DNA from 3 places in the Pseudoalteromonas sp. Cn5-37 genome. Region 3 is predicted to be linked to each of the others. Evidence: predicted binding sites of a transcription regulator. Region 3 holds the regulator's gene; each other region holds the start of a gene.
What was found. Region 3 encodes sigma-54, which starts transcription at its own class of promoters, with help from an activator protein. Its sites were predicted from a motif close to GTTGGCACGNNNNTNGNNT; they were not measured.
Positions count from the first base shown of each region.

Region 1 (10,353 bases), on a different contig from region 3:
CGTCACCACTGTATAATTTTTTCCGTTTTATTGTACAAATTTCATAGTTAACCCCAACATAACCTTCACCAATTAAGGCTTTTGCTTGGCCACCAGTTTCGACTAGGTCGAGCACTTTTAACAAGTTGCATAACTCTATTGGCTCTTCTTCTAGTTCAATTTCGATGAAATCTTCGTTCATGTTGGTCTCTCTTAATTCAATCGCAGCCATTATAGAGCCTAGCACTCAATTGAACCAAGATTAAATTTTTAAGCTCTTCAGGCGGTTAAAATTTACAGCAATAAAAAATCTGACATTTTTATAAACAGTAAAAAAACTGCAGTATTTACTGGGTACACTGCGCGCGTTCGGAATTGGTGTACAAATTGCTAAATGCATGTCCGTTTCATTTTTTATTCGTTCAGGAGAAGTTGTAATGGGCGTAAGATCAGCGCTAAGAAAAGAGTTAATGGGTTTGCAAGATTCGTCATTGCTTGCTGCAGATGATGTGCGAGCTTTGTTAACGCAAACAATTAAATCTCAGCCTGAAAAGTCAGAACAAGGTTTTGCGTTAATTTCGCGTTTTAATGATAATCATAGCCAGTTAAGTTCAGGTGAAACAAATAAAGAAAAACTGCTTCAGCATCAAACTCACCGTTTATTTAAAGATATTTTATATACCCGTCAAAGTGTTAATAGTTGGCTAAAAAAACATCTTAATTAATTGATTTATTGTTTTTCTCACTTTAGACTACACTTGTAATCTAAAGTGAGAAAGAATATGAAAAGGATAATTTCGGCAGCCATATTTTTAATTTTGGCTGGTTGTCAGCAAGCTACAGTCTACGTATACACAGAAAATCTTGATCAGTCGCAGTTGCAATCATTAGAGCAAGCATTAAATAAGCAAAGCTTACCCTATGAATACACTCAGCTCCCAGTGCCAAGAGAGTTTGCGGATGCAACCTTAATGTTATCGAGTGATAAAATCCTCACTCATGAAACTGAGCAACTTGCTGAAATTATGCAAGGATTGGGTTATGAAGTTGAAATCAAATACACCACAGATGCCAACCACTTTTACAATCATGGCAATATTGGCTTTTATTTAAAAGCTAAAAATACTACCACTAATTTTACTATGCCGGCTCGTGTACTCACCACAGGATGTGTTGAAGACAAGTATAATGATCTTGTTGTTACATTCAGTGATAAGCAAGCTCACTTTACTCTTGCTGGCGGTAGTAAAGTTACTCTTGATTGGGAATACTTATACGGCCACCTAGTCATTTATTATAAAAACTATTCGCAAAGTTACAGCCATTTAACGCCAGAAGTGAGTACCCCTTTTGGTATGAAACCATCAGACACCTACCGTTACACGGCTCGCGTTAATAGCCCAAGTTGGTTAAATTGCTCATTTCAAATTGTGTATATGGACTAGCTACGTGACTCAAGGTAAGTGCTTAACTTAGTAATACGTTCACTCATACCTTCGATTATGCGATCTTTAATTTTCTCGCGGATCACATTCGGCAAGCGGGTAAGTGCCTCAGGGGTGATAGCTAACAAAATGGTATCAACTTTTGCGCGCGCACTGGTACTGTGCTCGCGGTTATTGATAAAAGCACCTTCACCGATAAATTCACCGGGCTCAATGGTACCAAGTTCGAGTAAATGGCTTTGTTTGAACACCATCAGTGAGCCGCTTAGCACAATATAAAGTCGTTTATCAGTATCGTATTGTTTGAAAACAGCGCGGCCTTGCTTGACCAAATACAAATGACTGAATGACTCTAATAACACTTGTCGTTCGCTTAATGTGAACTCTCTAAAAAATGGTAATCTGTTAATAATTTCCATTTGTTTAATTAGTGGAATGTGCTCGATTAAATTCATTGACTCACATTGGGTTGCGCGAAATTAGCTAATATTGCGCTCTTTTAGCTTGCGGGTCAATGTATTACGACCCCAGCCGATCTTCACTGCGGCTTCTTGCTTGTGCCCAGCGCAGTTGGCAAGAGCAGTTTTAATCAAGCGAGTCTCGAGTTGTGCTTGAATGGCAGGCCAAATATTTTCTTTACCTTGTTTAAGCTCAAGGTTAAGCCATTGTTGAAATGCATCTAGCCAGTCGCCTTCTTGCTCGATTGGTGTAACTGCGAAGATTTCAGGTGGTAAATCTTGTTCACTTATAAGTTCACCCGGCGCCATAACGGTTAACCAACGACAGGTGTTCTCTAATTGGCGCACGTTACCTGGCCAGTTAAATAGGCGTAGTTGCTCAGTGGCTTTTGGGCTTAAAATTTTGCTGTCAACTTGCAGCTCTTTGGCACTTTTATGTAAAAAGTGTTGTGCTAGTCGTTCAATATCTTCCGTACGCTCACGCAGCGCGGGTAAGCGTAAACGCACTACGTTTAAGCGGTGGAATAAGTCGTCACGAAACTTACCTTGTTTTACCAAGTCTTCGAGGTTTTGGTGCGTTGCAGCAATAATACGTACATCAACTTTAATACTTTGATGGCCGCCCACGCGGTAAAACTCACCATCGGCTAACACGCGTAATAAACGTGTTTGAACGTCGAGTGGCATATCACCAATTTCATCTAAAAATAAAGTGCCACCATTCGCCTGTTCGAAACGGCCTTTACGAATGCTGTCGGCTCCAGTAAATGCGCCTTTTTCGTGGCCAAATAACTCTGACTCAACTAATTCTTTAGGAATGGCAGCCATATTCAGTGCTATAAATTGGTTTACTTTGCGTGGGCTGTGGTTATGCAGGGCGCTTGCAACTAGCTCTTTACCTGTCCCTGACTCACCATTAATCAGCACGCTCATACTTGATGCTGATAATTTACCGATCGCGCGAAACACCTCTTGCATTGCAGGTGCTTCGCCTATGATATGCGCATTGGTTTGTGGTGCTTGTTTGCGTTTAGTTTTCTTCGTTGAGTTAGCACGACAGGCGCTTTCTACCAGTGCCACGGCTTCGTCTAAGTCAAACGGTTTGGCGAGGTACTCAAACGCCCCTTTTTGGAAGGCATTTACCGCCGAATCTAAATCCGAGTGAGCTGTCATGATAATAACAGGTAAGCCAGGATTTTGCTCGGCAATTGTTTCGAGTAACGCCATGCCGTCCATGCCAGGCATACGCACATCAGATACCAATACCGTGGGCTGGCTAAACTTTAATGCGTTAAGCACATCTTGTGCGTTTGCATAGCTTTCAGTGTCAAATCCTGCACGTGCCAACGCTTTTTCCAATACAAAGCGAATTGAGGCATCATCATCAACTAACCAGACTGTTTTCATGACTACTCCAAAAAACCATTAATCCGTAAAAGGCAAATAGATATTAAATTCTGTATGGCCTGGCCAACTGTCACAATCAATGTGGCCGTCATGTTGGTCAACCAAGGTTTGCGCTATCGATAAACCAAGCCCTGATCCATTTTCTTTGTTGGTGATCATTGGGTAGAACAAGGTTTCACGTAAGCTCTTGTCTATACCTGGGCCGTTATCCGAAATTTGGATCAGCAAGGTTTTTTTCGGTGCCTTACCCGGGCGCCTGTGTTGATGATTGATGCGAGTTTTTATTCTTATCTCGCCACCATCAACAAGTGCCTGTTGTGCATTACGAATAATGTTCAGTACCACTTGCTGAATTTTACTCTGATCTATGTATACACTCGGTATACTTGGATCATAGTCTTTCACTAAAGTGATATTGGCATTGTTGTCTAACATGCTCAGTTTAATCACCGACTCTAACGCTTGGTGAATATTGCCATGGGATTTGTGTGGCAGTTGATTCGGACCAAGTAAACGGTCGACAAGCTCGCGTAAACGGTCTGCTTGTTCAATGATTAATTCGGCACATTGATCACGTTCTTGCTGATCAACCTCATACTGCAATAATTGCGCCGCTCCGCGAATTCCACCTAAAGGATTTTTAATTTCATGTGCTAAACCACGAATAAGGTTACGGGCAGCTTGATATTGATGCATTTGATTCGAAGCTTGGTCATGGCGAATTTCATCATCCATTTGGCGGCATTCGAACAGGATATAATTTTCATCGTTGCTACTTATTCGGCGTGTGCTAATAGTTAACTTGGCATGGCGAGAATCGACGAACACCACGTCAGCTCTATGTTGGTGGCAATCGACACCGTCAAACAACGAATACTGAGCAATACGTTTTAAATCTATCGAGTGGTAGTTAAATAGGTTGTCGAACGGTTGGTTGATGATACGTTTTGGGCCTAAACCTAAAAGCTCACTGGCGCTATCGTTTGCGTAAACCAGTTTAAAATCATGATCGAGTAAAATAACAGCAGTACTTAAATTTTTCCAAATACTGTCGAGTAATTGAGAATTAAAATGTAAATCTCTGAGCATGGTTGCACCATTTTAGTGCGTTTCAATTTAGTGCAGCTTAGCATAGTCTTTTTGCTTTGCGAGACATCATGTCGAAAATTCTAATTTCCGTTATTAATTGAAGTTCTGTGCATGAAAAAAGTGCTGACTGGGCTAACTGAAACGAGTTTATTATTTGCATCAAAAAGTTTCGCTTGTAATGTGTGTTCGCCTCGAAAGACCTCTCTTAGAGCAAAGGTCGTGCTATTACTTGGTGCGCCATGAGGTGAACCATCAACGAGTAATTGAACTTTGAAACCAGTTTCAAAACGGGGGCTGATTCGTGTAGTAACATAAACAGAACCTGTATTTTCTCTCACAGTTTCTTCATTTGCGGGGGCTGCAATTGACACTTTAAAGTTAACAGGGACTGCACTTGGAGCAGTATCAAGAATACTGGTATCAGCTGCAGGCATTGTAAGGTTTTGGGTATTTAACTTGACCTCAGTAGCACCGGGGCGAGGAGTATCAGAAAATACTAATACACCATTCTCATCTTTCCAAGAATAGACTTTTTGTGCTGCTGTATAACCAAAAAAGCTTGCAAATAATAACGATAATACCAATAAGGTTGTGCTTTTCACCCTGCGACCCTGCATTTTTTCACTTAACTAAAACTGTAGAGTAGAACCCGCTCAATTACCATTAAAAAAGCCCGCAGAGCGGGCTTGAGAACACACATTTATTATCTTTTAGATAATTCTGATACAGCGTGTATTACACGCTGTAGTACATTTCGAACTCAACTGGGTGAGTTGTCATGTTAAGTTTTTCAACTTCTTGGCTCTTAAGCGCGATGTATGCATCGATTAGGTCATCAGTGAATACGCCACCTTGAGTTAAGAACTCACGGTCTGCGTCTAATGATGCAAGTGCTTCTTGTAAAGAAGATGCAACTTGTGGGATCTCAGCTGCTTCTTCAGCAGGTAGATCGTATAAATCTTTGTCCATTGCATCGCCAGGGTGGATCTTGTTCTTGATACCGTCTAGGCCAGCCATAAGCATTGCAGAGAATGCTAAGTATGGGTTAGCTGTTGGATCAGGGAAACGTACTTCGATACGACGTGCTTTTGCAGACGGTACCACTGGGATACGGATTGAAGCAGAACGGTTACGTGCAGAGTATGCAAGCATTACAGGAGCTTCGAAGCCTGGTACTAAACGCTTGTATGAGTTCGTTGACGCGTTAGCGAATGCGTTGATTGCTTTAGCGTGCTTGATGATACCACCGATGTAGTAAAGTGCTTCTTCAGAAAGACCTGCGTATTTGTCACCCGCGAAGATGTTTACGCCATCTTTACCTAGAGATTGGTGACAGTGCATACCAGAACCGTTATCACCTACGATTGGTTTAGGCATGAATGTCGCTGTTTTTCCGTATAAGTGAGCCATGTTATGGATAACATATTTCATCTCTTGGATTTCGTCAGCTTTTAATACCATTGTATTGAAGCGAGTTGCGATCTCATTTTGACCTGCAGTTGCTACTTCGTGGTGGTGAGCTTCTACTACTTGACCTAGTTCTTCAAGAACTAAACAAGTTGCTGAACGCCAGTCATGTGATGAATCAACAGGTGAACACGGGAAGTAACCGCCTTTAACACCTGGACGGTGACCCATGTTGCCACCTTCGTAATCTTTATCTGAGTTCCAAGCAGCTTCTACAGAATCGATTTTGTACATAGAACCAGACATGTCTGATTTGTATTTAACGTCATCAAAAAGGAAGAATTCTGGCTCTGGACCGAATAATACAGTGTCAGCAATACCAGTAGAGCGCATGTACTCTTCAGCGCGTTTTGCAACAGAACGTGGATCACGCTCGTAACCTTGAAGTGTTGAAGGCTCAACTACGTCACAACGTACGATTAGTGTAGCTTCTTCAGAAAACGGGTCCATTTTCGCAGACTCAGGAACAGGCATAAGTACCATGTCTGATTCGTTGATACCTTTCCAGCCAGCAATTGAAGAACCGTCAAACATTTTGCCGTCTTCGAAGAAATCTTCATCAATTTGATGATGAGGAATAGAAACATGCTGTTCTTTACCTTTGGTATCAGTAAAGCGTAAATCAATGAACTTAACGTCATTTTCTTTGATAAAATCTAAAACCGATTGTGACATGTGTCCTCCAATTGTTGGGTTTTATTTTTGCTGCATTATTGCTTTTCGCTTATATAAGCTGGTTTCGTGCCATGTTTTTAACACCTTGTTTAGGCTTGTAAAAAGTGAACAGGGCTTCGTTTTGTCAACTTTCGTTGCACTAAGTTGGTGCGTAAAAAGATCATTCTGGTGCGTAAAAAGTGCGACCTTGTTTTGCACAATTATTGAGCGTGCCAATTTTTCGGTTATGAACACGATTTAGTGCCAAAATATGGTTCAAAAACTAAAATTTCGCCAGTTTTGAGCTCAGATTCACTTTAATTTTCATAAATTTGTCATTTATAAAACAGATACTTATAAAAAGCCTGAAGAAAGTTTATAAATTTATATTGGATAAACTTTCATCCATGCCATTATTAAGGGATAATATGCGCCCTTTTAAATCCTATGCTGGGACATCTGGTGAAAACGCAGGTGACTGCGTAGATCTTGCAGGATCAATGAGATTCAATTTCTCTGAGAAAAAATATGAGCATCGAAAAGTTAAGAAATATAGCGATTATCGCCCACGTTGACCACGGTAAAACAACTTTGGTTGATAAACTGCTTGAGCAATCAGGCACATTAGAAACGCGCGGCGGTAACGAAGAGCGCGTAATGGACTCAAACGACATTGAGAAAGAACGTGGTATTACCATTTTAGCTAAGAACACAGCTATCTCTTGGAACGACTACCATATCAATATCGTAGACACCCCAGGACACGCCGACTTCGGTGGTGAAGTAGAACGTGTACTTTCGATGGCTGACTCAGTATTACTACTTGTTGATGCTCAAGAAGGTCCAATGCCGCAAACGCGTTTCGTAACGCAAAAAGCATTCGCACAAGGTTTAACGCCGATTGTTGTTATCAACAAAATCGACAAACCTGGTGCACGTCCTGACTGGGTTATGGACCAAGTTTTCGATTTATTCGATAACCTAGGTGCAACTGACGAACAGTTAGACTTTAAAGTAATCTATGCATCAGCTATCAACGGCTGGGCAACAATGGATTTAGACGAGCCATCAGATAACATGGAACCAATGTTCCAGATGATCGTTGACGAAGTATCTCCACCGGATGCAGATCCTGAAGGTGCTTTCCAAATGCAAATTTCTCAGCTTGACTACAACTCATACATCGGTGTTATCGGTGTAGGTCGTATCAAGCGTGGTACTGTTCGTCCTAACCAACAGGTTACTGTTGTAAGCGCAGACGGTACTAAGCGTAACGGTAAAGTTGGCCAAGTAATGAGCTACTTAGGTCTTGAGCGTCATGAAGCAGAATCTGCAGGCGCAGGTGACATCATTGCAATCACTGGTCTTGGTGAGCTGAAAATCTCAGACACTATCTGTGATGTAAATACCGTTGAAGCATTACCACCACTAAGCGTTGATGAGCCTACAGTAACAATGACGTTCTCTGTAAACACATCACCATTTGCTGGTAAAGAAGGTAAATTCGTAACGTCACGTAACATTCTTGAGCGTTTACAAGCTGAGCTTGTTCACAACGTTGCATTACGTGTTGAAGAAACTGACAACCCAGATAGCTTCCGTGTTTCTGGTCGTGGTGAGTTACACTTAGGTATCTTAATCGAGAACATGCGTCGTGAAGGTTACGAGCTTGCGGTATCTCGTCCACAAGTAATCCTTCGTGAAGTTGATGGTCAAAAAGAAGAGCCATACGAAACACTTACAATCGACTGTCAAGAAGAGCACCAAGGTTCTATCATGGAACAAATTGGTCTTCGTAAGGGTGAACTAACAGACATGTCTCCAGATGGTAAAGGCCGTGTACGTATGGACTTTATGATCCCAAGCCGTGGCTTAATTGGTTTCCAAACTGAATTCATGACATTAACGTCTGGTTCTGGTCTTCTTTACCACACATTCGATCACTACGGTCCACATAAAGGCGGTACTATCGGTGCTCGTAAGAATGGTGTAATGATTGCAAACGCAACTGGTAAAGCACTTACTAACGCATTATTCAACTTACAAGACCGTGGTAAGTTATTCATCGGTCACGGTGTTGAAGTTTACGAAGGTATGGTTATCGGTATCCACAGCCGTGACAACGACCTAACTGTAAACGCGCTTAAAGGTAAGCAACTTACAAACGTTCGTGCATCGGGTACAGATGAAGCACAAACGCTTGTTCCACCACTAAACTACACGCTTGAACAAGCGATTGAGTTCATCGATGATGACGAGTTAGTGGAAGTAACACCTGAGAACATCCGTATTCGTAAGCGTCACTTAACTGAAAGTGAGCGTAAGCGTGCGAGCCGCGCAGCTAAAGACTAATAACGTCTTTTAGTTTTGCAAAATAGAAGCCGCCGTATTGAAAAATACGGCGGTTTTTTGTTGTAATGATTAGCCGTCAGCCGTCAGCCGTCAGCCGTCAGCCGTCAGCCGTCAGCCGTCAGCCGTCAGCCGTCAGCCGTCAGCCGTCAGCCGTCAGCCGTAAAAAATCGAGAAGTTAGATTTCAGAAGTCAGATATCAGTTGATCGAGAGGGTGGTTTTATTTTTTATGTAATTACACAAACAATCTTGTTGTTGAGGAATGTATTTTACTTTGTTCTAACCACTAACCACTAACCACTAACCACTAACCACTAACCACTAACCACTAACCACTTTTTACTAACTCCCCCATCTGTACTATCTTTTCTAAATCCAACTTGCAGGAGAGTAAGATGTATTTAGTTAGACTGATTTATACAAGTGAAATTAGCGATGGGTTTGGGCCTAATGATATTGAGGATATTCTCGAAAAGGCGAAAAAGAAAAATGCTGAATGTAATGTAACAGGGCTACTTTGTTTTAATAGTACTCATTTTATGCAATGTCTTGAAGGATCGCGAAAAGCAGTGAATGCAACGTATCATCGTATTTTGAATGATAAAAGGCATCGCAACATTATCATGCTGAACTATTGCGAAATTGCAGAGCGGGAATTCGAAAAATGGTCGATGGGGTACATACCATATTCAAAATTAACAACGCCATTAAATATTAAATACTCAGGTACTAGCGATTTTAATCCATTAGCAATGTCAGCAGGAAGTGCTCACAAATTGATGCTTGCTTTGCGAGACTCCATGCTGGATAAAGTTATTTAATATTAGCCCGTACCTTTAAAGCGAGATTTGCTCTCCTTCGTTCATTATATAAACCGGAACTTGGCTGTTCATCTGCTTTTGCATATTTAACAACCTAAGTAATGCCGAATGACTTGAATGGTCACCCATTTGCCAGCTTGAGTTGCCGTAACCCCATGGGATCATCACTTTACAGCTTAACTCTTCTGCCGCGTTTAATGCATCTTCAGGTGTAGTATGAACATAACGATACCACTTACCATCTTCTTCATGGTAGTAGGAAGCAATTGGCATTAAGCACACATCAATCTCGCCGTATTTTTGCTTAATATCTTGAAAGTGTTTTGAGTAACCGGTATCACCAGCAAAAAACAAGGTCTTGCCATTTTGCTCAAGTAACCAACCATTCCATAAGTCTTTATTGTGGTCGTCGTAAATGAAAGGCACCATAATGCGACTGCTAAAATGATGGGCCGGCACCGAATGAATCGTTAGGTCATTAATTTGTGTACTTGCATACCACGCCATCTCTGAAATATTAAAGCCACCAGTCGGAAAATTATCTGCAAAGCCTAGTGGCACTAAATAGCGGGGAGCATTACCAATTTCTTCGATATCTGCTTTATTAAAATGGTCATAGTGAATGTGTGAGTACATTACCGCGTTTAAACCTTCGAGCTCTGACTTAGTAGGCCAAAATCCGG
Region 1 is NZ_JAKGBA010000010.1:35,579-45,931, reverse strand. Features, by position in the region: gene L1266_RS13175 (RNA-binding S4 domain-containing protein) at 1-181, opposite strand, end outside; gene L1266_RS13170 (hypothetical protein) at 417-704, shown strand; gene L1266_RS13165 (hypothetical protein) at 762-1,424, shown strand; gene L1266_RS13160 (cyclic nucleotide-binding domain-containing protein) at 1,421-1,879, opposite strand; gene ntrC (nitrogen regulation protein NR(I)) at 1,904-3,289, opposite strand; gene glnL (nitrogen regulation protein NR(II)) at 3,308-4,378, opposite strand; gene L1266_RS13145 (DUF4124 domain-containing protein) at 4,459-4,995, opposite strand; gene glnA (glutamate--ammonia ligase) at 5,114-6,520, opposite strand; gene typA (translational GTPase TypA) at 7,028-8,851, shown strand; gene L1266_RS13130 (BLUF domain-containing protein) at 9,245-9,670, shown strand; gene L1266_RS13125 (MBL fold metallo-hydrolase) at 9,686-10,353, opposite strand, start outside.
Region 1: the regulator sigma-54 is predicted to act here: its motif matches at 6,576-6,594, upstream of glnA (glutamate--ammonia ligase).

Region 2 (10,353 bases), on a different contig from region 3:
AGGTGGTAATGCATGCGCACCTAAAAACGTGGTTTTAACATCAACAGGGTGATTTTCACCGAGTAAACGTGCCACTTCGAGAAGTTTAATTTCGTTTTCGCAATCAAGACCGTAGCCAGATTTAATCTCTACCGTCGTCACACCTTCTGCGTATAATGCATTTAAGCGCTCTTTTGCACTGACAAATAAAACTTCGTGATCGGCTTCTCGCGTTGCACGTACGGTACTTGCAATACCGCCTCCGTTTGCAGCTATTTGCTCATAGCTTACACCTTGTAAACGCTGCTCAAATTCTTCTGCACGGCTACCCGCGAACACTAAGTGAGTGTGGCAATCAATTAACCCGGGGGTTAACCACTGCCCTTTTGCTGACAATGTTGGCGTAGCTAGCGCATCAAACTCTGGTAAATCGGCTTGCTCACCTAACCAAGCAATTTTGCCATCTTTAACAGCAATAGCTGCATTTTCAATAGCACCATAAGGTGCTTCGATGGCTGGGTCCATTGTGGCGATGTTGGCATCTGTGATCACTAAATCCCAGAAAGCTTGATCATTATTGGTTGTGTGCATTTTTCACCTACATTGATACTTGCGATAGGCCCATTACGAGACTAAGTTTAAATTTGCTTAAAGTTTATCAACTCACCTTGTATATACAAGATAATTATGTCACCTTCAAACATACTGTTTACTCACCACATATACACGCATAATGAGAGTTCCTAAATTTGCGCAAATAAAAGAGTTCATTCTGGAAAATATTCGTTCTGGAGCTTGGCAAGAAAATCACCGAGTGCCCTCTGAAAATGAGCTTACCAACCAGTTTAAAGTTAGTCGTATGACTGCAAGACGAGCACTCAGTGAATTAACCGATGCAGGTATATTAACCCGTAGCCAAGGCCTAGGTACTTTTGTGGCTAGCTTTAAGTCACAATCATCTTTATTAGAAATTAAAAATATTGCTGATGAGGTAAAAGCGCGAAGTAACCATTATAGCTGTACCATTTTAGTAATGGAGTCTATAAGCGCTATAGCACCAATTGCGATTGCTTTGGGTGTCGAGGTCGACAGCCATGTTTACAGAAGTGTGATTGTACACAATGAAAACGAGCAACCTCTGCAAGTTGAAGAACGCTTTGTGAACCCCGCTCTTGCTAAAGATTACTTACAGCAGGATTTCCATAGCCTAACGCCTCATGAATACTTATCGCAAAACGCCCCGCTCACCGAGGCACGCCATACAGTCGAAGCGATTATGCCCAACCAAGAAATGTGCGAATGGCTGAACCTTTATAACGAAGAGCCATGCTTACAAGTGATCCGCCGAACTTGGTCATCACAAGGTATTGTGAGCTTTGCCCGTTTAGTATCACCAGGCAGTAAATACCGATTAGGCGGCCACCTTACTTTTAAAAAATAACTAAATGGACATTTGATAACGAAAACTCAGTGACTCAATCGCTGAGCCATCAATAAGGCGCTCGCCTTTATCATGACTAGTAAAAGTCGGTGGCTGGTTGCCCTGCTCAGCACATTTTTGTTGGTAGTAATCTGCTTTTGTAGGATGTGCCGGATTAACCACATTATAAATACTGCTCGCGTTTGACCAATTTTCAAGTACTGAAAAAATCGCCGCTATCACATCTTGCTGCTGAACCATGTTTACCACTTGCTGACTTGAGCTAGTCAGTTCTTTACCGGCAACAAACCTACCCGGATCGCGCCCAGGCCCTACAAGACCAGCCAAGCGCAATACTTTACCACCAGCACTTAGCACTAACTGTTCAGCATCATATAGCTGCTGTTGACGTGCTGATTGGCAAATAATTTCTGTAGTTTCGTCATATTGACCATTGTTAGATGGATAAACTCCTGTCGAAGAACATAAAATAAAGCCTTTACAATTTAGTTGCTTAGCAAGTTCAAGCCCTGCTTGCAAAGTCGCTAAATAGTTACTTTCTGAGCTACGACTACGCGGTGGAATAGCGCAGACCCACCAAGCATTTTCAAGCGACAGCTCATGCTTGAGCATATCACCTTCAAGTATAAACTGGCGCTGAAAGTCATATTCGTGCTCGCCACCGCGATGTGTTCCCTGTACTTGCCATGCTAATTTATTTGCCTCAACACAAAGTGCATTTCCAAGCCAGCCAGCACCTAAAACAACCAGTTTATTATTTTCAGTACTCATTTACTCAACTGCCCCTTAGTATTTATTATTAACCTTCGCTTAACAGTGTAGCGATTTAGGTGCAAATATGATTAGATAGATAACTCTAACCTATAATAAAAACGCGTGCACTATGTTAAACAACCTCTCTTTACGTAAAAAAATACTTCTGCTCATTGGCGGGACGATAAGTGTGCTACTAATCATCGCGTCTAGCTTTTTTGTAAACCATATTGCTGATCTTTCACGTCATGCAATTCAACGCGAAGCCGACAGCTATTTGCAAAGTGAGCGACTGTCAATGCAGGCCTATTTTGCCAAATACGGCAAAGTTGTCGAAACCTTTGTAACAAACCCGCATTTAGTTAACTGGTTCGATAACTGGACTCAGCGCGATCAAAGCTTAGATAGTCAGCCTGGTTACAGCAGCATTAATCAAGATTTTGTTCGTATTAGTGGTAACGATGATAACATTTTATCAGCCTTCTTTGCTTCTGCGACCACAGGTGAGTACTTCAAAGAAAACGAGCGTACAGCCACTTATAATGGCCAACCATATTACGCTTACAAACGTGGTTGGTGGCAAGATGCATTAAAAATTAATAAGTTGTATGTTGGCCCTATTTCTGTTGATTTAACCACAGGTATCGCCTCTGCAGTTGTACAACAGCCTGTTTATAAACAAAACAAGCTTATTGGTTTTGGTGGTGTTGATTTACAGCTTAATAATATCAACGACATGGTTGAAGCTATTCGATTTGATGGCCAAGGCTTTGGCTTTTTACTCGACAGTAACCAGAAAGTAGTGCACTTTTCAAAACGAACTGGACATAAACTATCTATCACAGACGAAGGCCCTAATGGCAAAGAAGGCTTAGATGCTCTCGAAAAGCAATTTAACGACACCTCGGGCTTTAGCGAATTAAACCGCGCGATGAAAAGCCAAAAAGAGGGTAGCAGCTTTGTCACATTCAAAGGCGAGCAATATTACGTTGTATACAATCGCCTTGAATTAGAAAGCCCTTACCTTGATTGGTATGTGGGTATTTTAATTCCGACCAGTATGATTGATGAGCCAGTAAATGATGCGGTGATGACAACCACAACATCCGTGATCATCATTCTTGCGATTATTATTGCGATGATCTTCTGGGCCACGCAAATGATCACCAAGCCGCTGACTAAACTCACTTACATCATGCGTGATATCGCATCAGGTGATGGCGATCTAACACAAAAAATCGAGATAAAAAGTCAGGATGAAGTAGGACAGCTTGCTCATCACATGAATACTTTCATCGATAAATTACGTGCAATGATGCTGAATACTGCAGCACAAGCTGAGCAATTAAGCCAAGCCGCTGCCCAATTGAAAACCGTATCGCAAAAAACCAATGATGAAATTCAGCAAGAAAAGCAACAAGTTGATAGCGTAAGTGCGGCAGTAACCGAAATGGCGTCTACAGTGATGGAAATCTCGCGTAATGCCCAGCACACCAATAATGCCGCTGAAGAAGTGCAAACCATTACCGCAGATGGCACTAAGCGCTCAACTCAAGCTCAGTCAGTCATGACCGCTCTTGCAAGTCACATTGGTGAAGCGTCTAAAGTCGTTGCGGGTCTTGAACAAGAAAGTGGCAATATCGGCGCGGTGGTTGATGTTATCAACTCAATCGCTGAGCAAACTAACTTACTGGCACTTAACGCAGCGATAGAAGCAGCCCGTGCTGGTGAGCAAGGCCGAGGTTTCGCAGTTGTTGCTGATGAGGTTCGTTCACTAGCAAGCAGAACGCAAGAGTCAACAGATGATATTCGCAATATGATCAGCCGTTTACAGCAAATTGCCCAACAAGCATCAACCATGATGCAGCAAGGTCAAGAGCGTGCTGAAGGCTCAGTTGAGCAAACACAAATTGTATTGCAAGCATTGCAAGATATCGCGCAATCTGTGACAAATGTACAAGATCAAAGTCATCAAATTGCGACTTCGACAGAGCAGCAAACTGTGGTTGCAGAAGATATTAACAATAGCTTGGCAGCGATTAATCACTTAGTGAATAGCACTGCGGATCATGCCCATGAATTGGCGGATGAAGCACGTGATTTGAATGAGTTAGCAGAGTCTCTAAATAAGACAGTAAATCAATTTAAGTTATAAAGATAAATTGCTGAAGTAGTTAAAAACCCGATGTCACCTGAAGATGACATCGGGTTTTTATCGTCAGCCTTCCCTGTTAATCGTGGCGCAACCGCTTTCGCGTGTTCCATAAATTCGTGCCACTGTTGCTTGTTCCATAAAGCAACTCCATTATTGGTCAATCCTTGTTTTGATTGCGTTTGTACTTGTTCCATATAGTCTCCTCCTTACGCTAGCTTCATCCGTTTGGGCTCCAAGCCTAAGCTTAATCCTTGCTGTCATCTCCATTCACCTTATCCATAAAGCGTTGCCATTGTGCGCTACTCCATAACGCCTTGTTACTTCCTTGTTGTCCTTTGTGCTTAGTTACATTATCCATACTGTAAACTCCTTGCGGTTTATCGTCCGTTACTCCTACAGCCCTTCCTTGCTGTGCTCCATTACCCATCCTTGTAGATTAATGCGGTGATTATCGCTTAGCGATGATATACACAGCATGAATCAAACCTGGAATATACCCTAATAGAGTTAAAAGAATATTAATCCAGAACTGCGCACCTAAACCTACCTGTAAAAATACGCCGAGAGGTGGAATTAAAACCGATAAAATAATACGTATTAAATCCATGACTCACTCCTTGAAAAAGATAAGCCCAGCCAAAGCTGGGCTATATAGGGCTTGCTATTATTCAGCAACAATCGTTAATTCATCGATTACTTTGCGAACATCTTCAGCGTTTTCAGCAATGCTTACCGCTAATTGCTTTTCTGCATCAGACTCAACAGTACCTTTTAGTGTTACTACACCGTTGTCGGTATCAACATCGATATCTGTACCACCTACTTCTGAGTTAAATAAATAACGTGTGGTGATTACAGTACTGATTTTTGCATCGGTTAAGTCGCTTTCTGCAGAATCAGCTTTGTCTGATTTCATGTGCTTAGCTTTCATGTTTTTAACAACCGTTAATTTGTTATCAACAGAGCTAACACCGTCTAGGCTAAGAACCAACTCTTCAGCAAGCTCTTTATCTAATTCGCTATCAACTTTACCTGTAAGTACAACCTTGCCATTCGTTACATCAGTGTTGATGTCAAAGTTGTTAAGGTTTGTGTTCATAAGAAGCACAGTTTCCGCCTTACCATCAATCCAAGCATCTTTACTTTCATTTTCCCAGCTGCTTGCCTGAGCTGACATGCTAGTTGCACCAATTACTAAAGCCGCAATCATAGATTTGTTAAAAGTGTTCATAATCTTTCTCCTTTTGATTAAAGACACTTTTACTAATGCGACTATGATGCCAACTATTTACTTGTTTATTTTCAGTGATTTAAAAATTCATTCAGCGATGATTTATATTCATTTCGGTAAAGATTTACAAGCTGCTCGGTAAGAAGTTCACGATGTTGCAAAAATAACCATTTAGTTGCTGATTTTATTAATCTGTGGTTAATTTAACGAAATTGCTTATTCGCCTAAAAAGACAACCTCATGATTTATATAGAAATAAAATCTGGCCTAAGCTTTGCTTTGTAATTAATAACTAAAGAATCACCTTTAAAATCACAACAGGGAACTACCATGGCCGTTAAACTTGAAGATCGCCCAATCGATCAAGTAAGAGAAGAAGTCATTGATCAACTCATTTATAACTACAGTCATGCTGTTATTTCAGCCGAAGCATTTGAACGCCGCCTAGATCAAGCAATGGCAGCTACCAGCAACGAAGTACTGATTGAACTGGTTGCTGATTTAGATCTGAAAGCGGATATTGACTACAAGTCGCATAAGCATGCGCAATTTAAACCTCACTACAGCCACAGCAGCGACAACGAAAGCCTGCAGCTACGCAGTATTCTGGGCTCAAATGAGCGCAGCGGCCAATGGGTAGTACCAAAAGAAATTCACCTAACAAACTGCTTAGGTTCAATTGAACTCGACTTTAGCGAAGCGATTTTCCAACATCAGCATGTCACTATTTACGTGAACTGTATTTTAGGTAACGATGAAATCTACGTGCCAGAACATGTAAATGTGGTATCTAAATTATTTAGCGTGATTGGTAGTGTAGAGAATAAATCAGTTGCCTTAAACAAAGGCCAAGGCCCAACCATCACTATTGAAGGTAATGTATGGCTAGGCTCAGTCGAGATTTCAGTTAAACGTACCATGAAAGAAAAGTTCATCAGCTTCGCCAACAGCCTAAAAGCCAGTTGGAAAGAGATGAATAAGATGCAGTAAAGTTACGAGGTGCGGTTATGCAATGTAAGTCGTCATTTATGGCGACAAGATATTACATACGTTTCATCAATGACGCGCTAAAGCACGACCTACAAGAATGCGCGCGAAATAAATTTCACGCCTACATCAAACGTGGGAACGGCTTTAGCCGTGAATAAAGTAAAGCTGTTCGGCGTTAAAACGCCTCCTACATCACATTTTACGTCGTAGGCGTCACGCTTGCTTGGCGCGTCTTATATGCAACGCCATTCCATCAACCTATGTCTGACCTACAAACAACACTGCTCGGCTCAAAACTGACAGCTGAAAGCTGACAGCTCCCTCACAAGTCATTATTCCTTTCACTTGGAATATCACTAAAATACTCTACAAACTCAACTTCAAAACCTGCAGGGTCGATGAAATATACATTTTTACGGTAAGGGTTTTCTGGGCCGTGTTTATCAACTTCATAACCAGCCGAAACCAGGCGTTCAACTACTGCATTAATATCGTTTGTCACATAGGCAAAATGAGCAAGGCCTACTTGGTGGCCGGCTAAATCACGGTTTTCAGCTTCACCGTTATCGCTTAATGCAAGATATTGGTAATCATCACCAAAGTGCAGCCATTTACGCGGTTTGCCCGACCATTTGCTGTCACCTTGGCTTCGCACACGCCAGTGCGGGAATGCGGCTTTATAAAAGTGCAGCATGGCATCAACATTACTTACAACAAGGTTTACGTGCTCTAAATACATGGTAGTTTTCCTTTTTATTTTTAAACTGCCACCAAGATAAAACCTCAAGTTAAGTTTAGGTAAAGCGTTTTTTCAAATAAAAAAGCCCCACAAACGTGAGGCTTCAAAAATTGAGTAGTTATTGATGAATCAGCTACCAGCAACCTGCATTTGTTCAATCAATACAGAGCCTGTTTGAATACCACCACGACGCTCGATATCGCCACCTAAGCCCACAACGGCCTTAAACATATCTTTTAAGTTACCAGCAATTGTGATTTCACTGACTGGGTATTGGATTTCACCATTCTCAACCCAGAAGCCAGCTGCGCCACGTGAGTAATCGCCCGTTACCGTGTTCACACCTTGGCCCATAAGTTCAGTTACTAATAAGCCTGTGCCCATGGTTTTTAATAGCGCTTTTAAATCGGCATGGGTTTGTTCAACTAGCCAGTTATGAATACCACCAGCATGACCCGTTGGTGCCATAGACAGTTTGCGTGCCGCATAGCTTGCTAATAGGTATGTTTGCAGTTCACCACCTTGAATAATTTCACGGTCTACAGTTTTTAAACCTTCAGCATCAAACGGTGAAGACGCTAAACCTTTTAATAAATGCGGGCGCTCAGAGATATTCACACAATCGCTGAATACTTTTGTACCTAAACTATCAAGCAAGAAGCTTGATTTACGATAAAGCGCACCGCCACCAATCGCCGACACTAAATGGCCGAATAATGAGTTCGCAATATCAGCTCTAAAGATTACAGGCACTTTCATAGTGCCGAGCTTTTGGCTATTCAGTTTAGCCAAGGTTTCAGTTGCTGCTTCAAGGCCCACTTTTGCAGCGTCATTTAAATCATCTTTATGGCGCGCGATAGTGTAAGCCGAGTCGCGCTGCATTTGCTCGCCATCTTTACCAATCACCATCGTGCTAATGCTATGACGCGTACGCGGGTAACCTGCAATCATGCCATGGCTGTTACCATAAACACGTAAACCTTGATGAGAAGAAAAACTCGCACCATCTGAGTTTACAATGCGCTCATCGGCGTTCAACGCCGCTTGCTCTGCTTGATGACAAAACTCAACACCTTGCTCTGGGCTAACTTCCCACGGGTGGTATAAATCTAAATCTTGCGGCGCAAATTCAAGTAACTCTTTATCAGCGATACCATTAAATGGGTCGTCAGAGGTGAACTTTGCAATATCAATGGCTTTTTCGACCACTGTACGTAATGTTTTTGGGTTTAAGTCAGCCGTTGAAGCAGACCCTTTGTTATTACCCACATAAACACTGATACCTAAGCCACCGTCTTGGTTAAACTCTATTGTTTCAACTTCGCCCATGCGCGTACTGACAGACAAACCTGACGTGCTCGACATCGCCGCTTCGGCTGCTGTTGCACCCAATTTTTTTGCATGCTCTAGCACTTCGCTTACTGCGTCTTTCACTTCAGAAATGTGTTGATAAATAGGATCTTTCATCTTGTGTGTCCTAGGTTCTGATATTTTTTATAGTGTAACGAATGCTAACACACTGCGAGACCTGCATCAGCTAATATTAATCATTAACTAAATGGCGTATAATAGCGAATAGTTAAGTTTACTGAATGAGCATCCTTATGGCGAAGAAGAAAAAGCCACTTATCGAAGAAGAAATTATTTACGTATCAAAAAGCGAATTAAAACGTGAAGCCATGCAATATCATGGTCTGGGTGCTGAAATTGCAAAAATGCCGAAAAAGCAACGCGATCGTTTACCGCTTAATCACGATTTAAAAGAAGCCCTTGTTGTTTCTGATAAAGTAAGTGATAAGAGCGATGCTTACCGTCGTAACTTAAACTACATCGCAAAAGTATTACGTACCACAGAAAACGTTGATGAAATCCAAGCGATGATCGACATCATGCTTAATAAAAACAATCAAGCCGATGTTTTGATGAACAAAATCGAAACCCTGCGTGATGATTTAATTAAACAAGGTGACGACCTGATCAATTCAACAATTGATCAATACCCTTCTCTTGAGCGTCAAAAAATGCGCCAATTAGTGCGCAGCGCCGCAAAAGAAGTAAAAGCAGAAAAACCAGCAAAGAATTACAAAGAATTATTCCAGTATCTAAAAGATGCGATTATGCTTTGATTTCTTCGCGCGAAATAAATTTCACGCCTACATCAAACCGTAGGCGTCACGCTTGCTTAGCGCGACTTGAACATCACACAATACAAAAACATCGCGCGAAATAAATTTCACGCCTACATCAAACGTAGGCGTCACGCTTGCTTGGCGCATCTTAAACATCACACAATACAAAAACACCGCGCGAAATAAATTTCACGCCTACAACCAAATACAATTCCAAAACGGGTAATCGCCAACGTGTTTAACTAATCTTGCGCGTAGAGGGTTTGCGACTACATATCGAGCTTGATGTATTAGGTCGTTTTCATCTCTGATTTGATGATCATAAAAATTACTTTGCCAGACTACGACTTTACGCCCCTTCCTCTTACGAATAGACATGGTCACCATGCTTTTATACAGCTTAATTACTGCTGATAAGTTTTGCTGAGAGCGAAGTTGAAATATCCAATGTAAATGGTCAGGCATGAGGACAAAGCAGATTGTCTCTACTTTATCTTCTAAATAGTAAATTGCTTTGGCAGCATCAACTGCATATAGGTAGTTGGCAAATATGGGTACTCGATTCTCACAACAAAGAGTTACTGAATAATAGCAATTTGAATGTGAGGTACGCCCTTTAAGCCTCTTCCTTGACGAAAACATAAACCTATCAATCCTGAAGGTAAAACCTGATCTTAGAACTTAAAAACACACCTAGCCAATTTACACCAAAAATGTTTGAACCTCACAATACACAACCATCGCGCGAAATAAATTTCACGCCTACATCAAACCGTAGGCGTCACGCTTGCTTGGCGCGTTTTAAACACCACACAAAACGCAACCACCGCGCGAAATAAATTTCACGCCTACATCAAACCGTAGGCGTCACGCTTGCTTGGCGCGTATTGAACATCAAACAATACTCGACCATCGCGCGAAATAAATTTCACGCCT
Region 2 is NZ_JAKGBA010000014.1:7,774-18,126, reverse strand. Features, by position in the region: gene hutI (imidazolonepropionase) at 1-570, opposite strand, end outside; gene hutC (histidine utilization repressor) at 713-1,420, shown strand; gene L1266_RS14935 (NADP-binding protein) at 1,421-2,191, opposite strand; gene L1266_RS14930 (methyl-accepting chemotaxis protein) at 2,304-4,328, shown strand; gene L1266_RS14925 (hypothetical protein) at 4,313-4,522, opposite strand; gene L1266_RS14920 (YqaE/Pmp3 family membrane protein) at 4,777-4,935, opposite strand; gene L1266_RS14915 (BON domain-containing protein) at 4,993-5,559, opposite strand; gene L1266_RS14910 (LiaF domain-containing protein) at 5,890-6,549, shown strand; gene L1266_RS14905 (VOC family protein) at 6,872-7,288, opposite strand; gene pmbA (metalloprotease PmbA) at 7,418-8,755, opposite strand; gene yjgA (ribosome biogenesis factor YjgA) at 8,893-9,414, shown strand; gene L1266_RS14890 (REP-associated tyrosine transposase) at 9,613-10,059, opposite strand; gene L1266_RS22300 (hypothetical protein) at 10,266-10,353, opposite strand, start outside.
Region 2: the regulator sigma-54 is predicted to act here: its motif matches at 5,595-5,613, upstream of L1266_RS14915 (BON domain-containing protein).

Region 3 (10,353 bases):
TAAGCGCGTACTCGAAATTGAAGCACAAGCTTTACAAGAAATTGAGCAATATATAAATCAAGATTTCGATAATGCTTGCCAATTAATGTTCCAATGTACAGGTCGTATTATTGTGATTGGTATGGGCAAGTCTGGCCATGTAGGTAATAAAATTGCTGCAACCCTTGCAAGTACTGGCACTCCGGCATTTTTTGTTCATCCTGGCGAAGCTAGCCACGGTGATTTAGGCATGATCACCCGCGACGATGTGGTGATGTGTATTTCAAATTCAGGTGAGACCAGCGAAGTACTCAGTATTATCCCTGTTATTAAGCGCATTGGCGCAAAAATGATTTCGTTAACAGGCAACCCAGACTCAACAATGGCAAAACTGTCTGATGTTCATGTGTGCATCAAAGTTAGCCAAGAAGCGTGTCCGTTAGGCCTTGCCCCAACGGCAAGCACCACTGCAACCTTGGTTATGGGCGATGCAATGGCGGTTGCGCTACTAGAAACCCGAGGTTTCACTGCCGACGATTTTGCACTTTCGCACCCTGGTGGCAGCTTAGGTAAACGTTTATTACTTACATTAGATGATGTGATGCACGCAGGCGACGCAACGCCAATCGTTAGCGAAACCCAAAGCATCAAAGATGCATTGATTGAAATGTCAGCCAAAGGCCTTGGTATGACCGCAGTGATTGGTGCAGATGAAAAGTTAGCCGGGTTATTCACTGATGGTGACTTACGCCGTATTTTAGAACAGCGCATCGATATCCATAACACGGCAATTAGCCAAGTGATGACCCGTTCATGCACAACGGCTCGCCCTGACATGCTTGCGGCTGAAGCTTTAAATATTATGGAGCATAAACGTATTAATGGTTTAATTGTGGTGGATCAAAGCAACACACCAATTGGTGCCCTTAATATGCAAGACTTATTAAAAGCAGGAGTTCTCTAAGCAATGACATTCGCCGAACTATACCAGCCCCTGAGCCCTGATGTGAGTCAGCGTGCTCAAAAAATAAAACTATTAATCTGTGATATTGATGGTGTTTTTTCTGATGGTCGAATTTATTTGGGTAATAATGGCGAAGAGCTTAAAGCATTCAATACTAAAGATGGTTTTGGTATTAAAGCACTCATTAATAGTGGCTTTGAAGTGGCAGTGATTACTGGCCGCCATTCACAAATAGTTCAGCAGCGAATGACTAGCCTAACAGTTCAGCACATTTATCAGGGACAAGAAGATAAGCTGATTGCTTATCAAGAGTTAAAGGATAAACTGGGGCTGACAGATGAACAGATTGCCTATATTGGTGATGATGGTCCAGACTTACCAGTTATGGAAAAAGTTGGCTTTGCTGTCGCAGTAAACGATGCACACCCGCTTATCAAGAAGCTGGCTCATTACACCACATTATTACCGGGTGGCTTTGGAGCCGTGCGTGAATTAACTGATTTACTGATGTTAGAAAACGGCAAGCCGTTAACTAGCGATGGTACCAGCGCATGAATATAGCCCGTATTTTACTGAGTATTGTTTTTGTCTGTTGCATGGTGTGGTTATGGTACCCGTACTTTAACCAGTCAACTGATACAATAACTAGTGAAGACGAGATCATCGCAACACCTGATTACACTGCCGTTGCTCTAAAGCAAACAGCTTATGACGAGCAAGGTAAAATTAGTCATAAAGTGGCAGCTGCAAAAATGGAGTTGTATCAACAATTAGGGTTTACCTTTTTTGAACAACCTATTTTTACTATTTATAGCGATCAGCAAGTTTGGCAAGTAAGAGCCAAAGAAGCTACTTTATACGAAAATGATCAGCTGATTTTTGAAGGGGATGTAGTTGCTAAAAACTTAACCCATAACGGTATGATCGAAGACATAAAAGCAGAAAATATTAATGTCGACATTGATAAAATGACGATGTTTTCAAAGCAACCTGTAACACTAACAGGACCGAATTTAAAAATTACCGGTAAAGGCTTAAAAGCCGATTTAAAAGCCGAAATTGTTGAGTTAACTAACCATACACGAACCATATACTATGACCAATAAACTGAAGAAATTACTCCTGATCCCAAGCTTATTAATTGCCTTTTCGGGCGCAGCTGCCGAGCAAACAGGCGCTCAAATTAGCATTAGCTCAGATCGCCAAGTCGGTAAACTAAAAGATGGCGTTGGCATATTCGAAGGTAACGTAGAGATCGTGCATGGTGATCGTCGCATTACAGCAGAGCGACTTGAGGCACATGGCGGTGACACCGAAGGTACAGTCGAATTAATTATCGCTACAGGCAAACCAGCTTACTTCGAAGAAAAGCAAGCTGATGGTACCGTGATGAGTGCCAGCGCCGAAGAAGTTCGTTATGATGTTGCGAAACGCTTCTTAACACTCAATGGCGAAGCTGAAGTCACTCAAGCGGGTCAAAAAGTAACGGCAAAAAGCATTACCTATGATATGGCTCAACAGCTGATCAGCGCAGAAAAAGACGAAAACTCAACAGATCGTGTACACACTATTTTAGTGCCTGTAGAAAATAAAAAAGACGATAAAGGCCAACCATGAGCACATTAAAAGCAGAGCTTTTAGCTAAAAGCTACAAAGGCCGCCAAGTGGTTAAAAATGTCGGTCTTGAAGTTGAAGCGGGCAGTATTGTTGGCTTGTTAGGGCCAAATGGTGCAGGTAAAACAACGACCTTCTATATGATTGTAGGCCTCGTACCAAGCGACAAAGGAAAAATAAGCATCGATGATAACGATATCACGCTTTTGCCAATGCACAGCCGTGCGCGCTTAGGTATTGGTTATCTACCACAAGAGTCGTCTATTTTTCGAAAATTAACAGTTTACCAAAACTTGATGGCCATATTAGAGACCCGCAAAGATCTTAACAAAACAACGCGCGAAGAGACGCTTAACAACTTATTAGATGAATTTAGCATTCAACATATTCGCGATAGCCAAGGTATGGCACTGTCAGGTGGTGAACGACGCCGCGTTGAAATTGCACGTGCATTAGCCGCTAATCCTAAATTTATCCTTTTAGATGAGCCTTTTGCTGGTGTTGATCCTATTTCGGTGTTAGATATAAAGAAAATTATTGAGCACCTAAAAAATCGTGGTATTGGTGTACTTATTACTGACCATAATGTTCGAGAAACCCTTGATGTTTGTGAAAAAGCCTACATTGTTTCTCATGGGGAGCTAATTGCATCAGGGACACCTGAGCACGTATTAGCTGACCAAACTGTACGTGATGTTTATCTAGGCGAGCAATTCAGGCTGTAACCATTACGCCACCGACTAGAGCATCTGCTAGACTTATACAATGACAATAAATCGATAACAGTGTCCTCACCGTTACCGATAACTTAAAAAGGATTGTTAGGGATACATGAGGCAATCATTACAGCTGCGCATGGGCCAGCAACTTACAATGACTCCACAACTGCAACAAGCCATTCGCTTGTTGCAGCTCAGTACATTGGATCTCCAGCAAGAAATTCAAGAAGCGCTTGATAGTAATCCTCTGCTTGAAGTGGAAGAAGCGGATTACAACGAAGAAAGCATCGGTAAGAATGAGCAAAAAGCGGAGTCTGACGATGTACAAGTCAGCGCGTCTGCCGACGAAGCACCTAGCGAATTCGAGCAAGAAAGCAGTGATGCTCTGAGTAAGGATACGGTTAGCGATGACTTAGCTATGGATGTTACGTGGGATGAGTACATGAGTGCCGCCCCATCAACATCGTCTGGGCCAATGCCTGAAGACGAGTCTATTTACCAAGGTGCTTCAACAGAAACACTGCAAGAATATTTAATGTGGCAACTACAGCTCACACCATTTAGTCCTACCGATGAAGCGATTGCCGTTGCCATCGTTGAAGCTATCGATGACTCAGGTATTTTAACGGTTAGCTGCGAAGATATTGTCGAAAGCTTTAATCAAAATAATGATGAAGAAGAAATCGAACTCGATGAAGTTGAAGCTGTCTTAAAAAGAATACAGTTATTCGATCCAGTTGGTATCGGCGCCCGAAGTTTACAAGAGTGCCTGTGTATACAACTTCGTCAATTCGATGCCAATACGCCATATTTAGCTGAAACTAAAATGGTTTTATCTGAGCATATCGAATTATTAGCAAGTCGCGACTATCGCACTTTAATGAAAAAGACTAAGCTTAAAGAAAACGAGCTTAAAGAAGTGATGACGCTCATTCACAGCTTAAATCCTAAGCCTGCGGATAGCATAGTACGCGAAGAATCTGAGTACGTCATACCCGATGTATCAGTGAAAAAAGTGAAAGGCCGCTGGGTAGTCGAGTTAAACCCAGATTGTATGCCAAAAATTAGAGTGAATAGCCAATATGCAGCGATGTCTCGCTCTGTTAAATCAAGTAGCGACAGCCAATTTATTCGTTCTCACTTACAAGAAGCAAAGTGGTTTATTAAGAGCTTAGAAAGCCGTAACGATACTTTACTAAAAGTGACCAACTGTATCGTGCAACAACAGCAAGCTTTCTTTGAACATGGCCCAGAAGCAATGAAGCCAATGGTGCTAAACGATGTCGCTGAAATGGTCGAAATGCATGAATCGACGATTTCTCGGGTTACAACACAAAAATATATGCATACCCCAAGGGGAATTTTTGAGTTGAAATATTTCTTCTCAAGCCATGTCAGCACCGAAAATGGTGGTGAGTGCTCTTCTACAGCAATTCGCGCTTTAATCAAGAAGTTAGTTGCTGCAGAAAACTCGGTTAAACCATTGAGTGATAGCAAAATTGCAGATATATTGGCTGAGCAAGGAATTAAAGTAGCTAGACGTACAATTGCAAAATATCGTGAGTCTCTAGCAATACCTCCGTCTAATCAGCGTAAAAGTCTGATTTAGACGTTTTACATAGAAGGAAAATGCTTATGCAACTAAATTTAACTGGTCGTCACGTAGAAGTCACTGATTCATTAAGAGACTATGTAAACACTAAGTTCGCAAAACTAGAAAGGCATTTTGATCATATTAATAATGTTCATGTCATTTTAGATGTAGAAAAATTAAGCCAAAAAGCAGAAGCAACTTTACATGTAAACGGAGGCGAGTTGTTCGCTTCTACAGAACATCAAGATATGTACGCAGCAATTGACTCATTGATCGATAAACTTGATCGCCAAGTCATTAAGCATAAAGAGAAATTAGCTCGACATTAAATTATGAAACTTAGTTCACTTACTAATCAGGACTGCAGCAAAGCTGCGGTCCTTTTTAATAGCAAAAAAAGAATTCTTGAGTATATTAGCGAGTTAGCTCACCAGCAGTTTCCTCATTTATCTCAACAAGATATCCTAGATGCTTTTCTGAACAGGGAAAAGTTAGGTAGTACAGGTATCGGCCGAGGAATAGCTATTCCCCACGGTCGAATGAGTGGTGCTGATGAACCTCATGCATTTATTATTGTCAGTGAATCTCCCATCAATTTTGATGCGATAGACAATCGTCCCGTTGATATTTTTGTGGCACTCATCGTACCAGATGGCGATTGCCAGTTGCACTTGAAGACCTTGTCAACAATTGCTGATAGACTTAAAGATAAAGATTTTTGTAAACAGTTGCGAAGTGCTACAAGCGATCAGCAACTATTTCAAGTAATTGCATCAGAGGCATAAATGGAATTAATAATTATCAGCGGTCGCTCAGGCTCGGGGAAATCGGTCGCTTTACGAGTTCTTGAAGACTTAGGCTACTACTGTGTTGATAATATTCCTGTCAACCTACTGCCTTCGCTCGTGCGAAGTGTTTCTGATAATTATGACAAAATTGCCGTCAGTATCGACGTACGTAACTTACCGAAAGAGCAGCAAGAGTTTAATGATATTCTTGAGTACCTGCCAGGTTTTGCTAACCCAACACTATTCTACCTAGATAGTGATGATCAAACCCTAATCAAGCGTTTTTCTGAAACTCGCCGTTTGCATCCATTATCGATTGATTCTTTACCGCTTGATCTTGCCATTAAACAAGAAAAAATCCTGCTTGATGTGCTGATCACCCGCGCTGACTTTATGATTGATACCACTGATTTGAGTGTTCATCAGTTAGCAGAATCAATTCGTGAAAAGATTTTAGGTAAGAAAGATAAAAAACTGATTATTACGTTTATGTCGTTTGGTTTTAAGCATGGCATTCCAAAAGAAGCTGACTACGTTTTTGATGCACGCTTTTTACCGAACCCACACTGGGAGCCTGATTTAAAGCCACTAACCGGCCTCGATCAGCCTGTCAGGGATTATTTAGCTAGCCACAGCATAGTGCAAAAGTTCACTTGGCAGATTCAAACCTTTGTACAGACTTGGTTGCCACATCTAGAGCGCAATAACCGCAGTTACCTAACCATTGCAATTGGTTGTACAGGAGGCCAACACCGTTCTGTTTACTTAGCGCAAACAATTGGTGAAAGCTTTTCTAAAACTCATGCTAATGTAAAAATTCGCCACCGCGAACAAGATATCTAACTAGGCACCAACAATGCACGCTGAAGATACCTTTTTAATTCAAAACAAACTTGGCTTACATGCTCGCGCTGCGACTGTTTTAGCGCAACTAGCACTGCAATTTGATGCCAAAATTACACTTTTTCAAGATGAGAAAGAAGCTGAAGGCGACAGCGTGTTAGCGTTAATGCTCCTTGAAAGTAGTCAAGGAAAAGAGGTTCGTGTTGTATGCGAAGGTCCTGACGCTGACGCTGCATTAACGGCAATCGGCGAATTAATTGCGCAACGCTTTCACGAGCAAGAATAGCATTTGCTAAGACTTCAAGGTTTACGGTAAACTTACTTCGGATATTTAAAATTCCCTTTAAATATCCTACTTTTATATCGCTCGCTTTTCTAAATTACAAAACTCTTAATAAATTTATCGCAGTGCGACGATATCTCTGCAAATACACTACAAAGCAACTATGCTGTATTTGCATAGCCTATTTAAACTTTTTTCAGTTGTAAGGACGCCAATGCCAGAAGCCTTTGAACAAGATTACCCACTACAACAACTCAAACAAGTGACCAAGTCACTCAATAGTGGTCAATTTGTTCAAGTGCGCGGCATGTTAGCCAAAACGGCACCTTGTGATACAGCCCTTTTACTTGAGTCTTCTCCCCATAAAATTCGTCGTATGCTTTGGCAGCTGGTTGACCCAGATGTCCGTGGTGATGTTCTAGAGGAACTCTCTGAAGATGTACGTCTTGGCATTATTGCCCAGATGGAGCCTGAGCACATTGCTGCTGCTACAGAAGATATGGACGACGATGACTTAGGTGAGGTTTTACGTAGTCTTCCTGATACCGTATATCAAGACGTTGTTAGCGCGATGGACTCGCAAGATAGAGAAAGGGCAACTCAAGCGCTTTCTTATCAAGAGCGCTCAGCCGGAGCCCTGATGAACAGCGATACGGTAACCATTCGTCCAGATGTTACCCTAGATGTAGTTTTACGCTATTTACGCTTACGAGGTGAGTTACCAGAGGGTACCGATGATTTATATGTAGTTGATAAACATAACTGCTTTTTAGGGGCGCTTTCGTTAACCACGCTACTGACAAGTCCTTCTGATAAAGTTGTTCGTGATTTAATGGATGAAGACTGTGAGTCAATCCTAATCTCTATGGATGAAAGCGATGTGGCGCAGCTATTTGAGCGTCACAACTGGATTTCAGCTCCTGTTGTAGATGATAACGCTCACTTGCTTGGCCGTATTACCATCGATGATATCGTTGACGTAATCCGTGAAGATGCAGAGCACAGCATGCTAAGCCTCGCTGGTCTTGACGACGAAGAAGATACCTTTGCGCCAGTGCTAAAAAGTTCGCAGCGTCGCTCTATTTGGCTTGGGGTTAACTTATTAACCGCATTGCTAGCAGCCATTGTGGCAAGCTTTTTCGAAAACACCTTAGCAATCTTACCTATTTTAGCGGTACTCAATGGTATCGTCCCTTCAATGGGTGGCGTTGCAGGTAGCCAAACCTTAACCCTGGTTATTCGTGGTATAGCGGTTGGCCATATCAACCAAACCAACCAACGCTTCTTATTACTCAAAGAGCTGGCGATTGGCGCACTGAATGGTATTATTTGGTCGATATTAATTGCTGGAGTGGTTGCCCTATGGCAATGGGACTTTAAGCTCGGCGCAGTGCTGGCCTTTGCAATGTTTATGAACCTTGTTGCCGCAGGTATTGCAGGTGCGAGTATTCCATTAATTCTTAAGAAAATGAAAATAGACCCAGCCCTTGCCGGCAGTGTAGTGCTGACAACCGTCACTGATATTGTTGGTATCTTTGCCTTTTTAGGCACCGCAACCTGGCTATTGATCTGATACCAATTCACAATAATACTTAATTAAGCGAATTGGTATAAATAAAAACGGCCCTTTAAGGGCCGTATTTATATCTTTTACTTTGCACGCTGCTTATTTTTACCTACTCTAGGTTTGGTATTGGCCTTTTTAAACTGGCTAAAACCGGTATGACGAGTCAGTGCTGCACGGCCTTTACCGCCCTTACCTTTAGCAGTTTTCTCGTTTCGACCTTCTTCAGGAACCAAACAATTCGGCCCTTTACCAATTAAATTTGCTTTGCCCATTTTTCTTAGTGCTTCACGGATCATCGGCCAACCAGCAGGATCGTGGTATCGTAAAATCGCTTTGTGTAAGCGACGCTGGCGTGCGCCTTTTGGAACAGGCACTTGCTCAGTATTGTTCTTAATATTGCGCAGCGAGTTCATCTCAGTGTGATAAATTGTGGTTGCATTGGCCATCGGCGATGGATAAAAGTTTTGTACTTGATCAAGCTTAAAGTCATGAGCCTTTAACCATAGCGCCATATTCACCATGTCTTCGTCTTTCGTTCCTGGGTGAGCAGAAATAAAATACGGGATCAAATACTGCTTTTTACCCGCTTCTTTTGAGTATTTATCAAATAGCTCTTTAAACTTATCGTAAGCTCCCATGCCCGGCTTCATCATCTTAGATAATGGACCATCTTCAGTGTGCTCAGGGGCAATTTTTAAGTACCCGCCTACGTGATGGGTAACCAACTCTTTTACGTAGCGAGGGTCTTCTACGGCTAAGTCATAACGTACGCCAGACGCGATCAAGATTTTCTTCACACCTTTTACATCTCGAGCTTTTTTATAAAGCTCAATCGTTGGGGTGTGATCCGTGTCCATGTGCTTGCAGATATCAGGATAAACACATGATAAACGACGACACGTGCTCTCTGCCTTTTTGCTCTTACAGCGCAACTTATACATATTCGCGGTCGGTCCGCCTAAGTCAGAAATAACCCCTGTGAAGCCCGGTACTCTGTCACGAATTTGCTCAATTTCATCAATAATTGATTGCTCAGAACGGCTTTGAATAATACGTCCTTCATGTTCTGTTATTGAACAGAAAGAACAACCACCAAAGCAACCACGCATGATGTTCACCGAGGTTTTAATCATTTCATAAGCTGGGATTTTTTCATCGCCGTAGCTTGGGTGCGGAATACGCTGATAAGGCAAACCAAATACGCCATCCATTTCTTCAGTTTCAAGCGGAAATGCAGGCGGGTTAACCCAAATAGAGCGGTCGCCATGGCGTTGAAATAACGCACGTGCACAACCTGGGTTTGTTTCTTGGTGCAAAATACGCGAGGCGTGAGCATAAAGCGGTTTATTCACACTTACTTGCTCATACGCAGGCAGCTTAACGTAGGTTTTTTCCCATGGCTTAGGGCGAGCAGGCTGAATCGTGATTGGTTTAGCCGCCTCGGCACTTAAATCGATCCCCGCTTGCTTAAATTCAGACTTACTACAACCCACATCATCTGCGCCATACGGGTTTGGAATTGGATCAATCTTACCGATTTTATCAATTGCAGTTGAGTCACTACCGCGCCAACCCGGTAATGGTTCTTTACGAATAACCGCAGTACCACGAATATCTTGAATTGTCTCAACCGACTCACCCGCAGCAATACGGTGGGCAACTTCAACAAGTGGGCGCTCAGCGTTACCGTAAATTAAAATGTCAGCTTTAGCATCAAACAATACACTACGGCGTACTTTTTCTTGCCAATAATCATAATGAGCAATACGGCGTAAACTCGCCTCAATACCACCAATGATCAACGGCACATCTTTATAAGCTTCGCGACAGCGTTGGCTGTATACAACTACCGCACGGTCAGGACGTTTACCGCCTATGTTACCCGGCGTATAAGCATCATCATGACGCATACGCTTTTCAGCAGTATAACGATTGATCATCGAGTCCATATTACCCGCTGTAACACCAAAGAATAAGTTAGGCTTACCTAACGCCATAAAGG
Region 3 is NZ_JAKGBA010000023.1:28,110-38,462, forward strand. Features, by position in the region: gene L1266_RS17870 (KpsF/GutQ family sugar-phosphate isomerase) at 1-943, shown strand, start outside; gene kdsC (3-deoxy-manno-octulosonate-8-phosphatase KdsC) at 947-1,498, shown strand; gene lptC (LPS export ABC transporter periplasmic protein LptC) at 1,495-2,049, shown strand; gene lptA (lipopolysaccharide transport periplasmic protein LptA) at 2,039-2,560, shown strand; gene lptB (LPS export ABC transporter ATP-binding protein) at 2,557-3,282, shown strand; gene L1266_RS17895 (RNA polymerase factor sigma-54) at 3,389-4,885, shown strand; gene hpf (ribosome hibernation promoting factor) at 4,912-5,199, shown strand; gene ptsN (PTS IIA-like nitrogen regulatory protein PtsN) at 5,203-5,655, shown strand; gene rapZ (RNase adapter RapZ) at 5,656-6,501, shown strand; gene L1266_RS17915 (HPr family phosphocarrier protein) at 6,515-6,787, shown strand; gene mgtE (magnesium transporter) at 6,999-8,357, shown strand; gene L1266_RS17925 (YgiQ family radical SAM protein) at 8,435-10,353, opposite strand, start outside.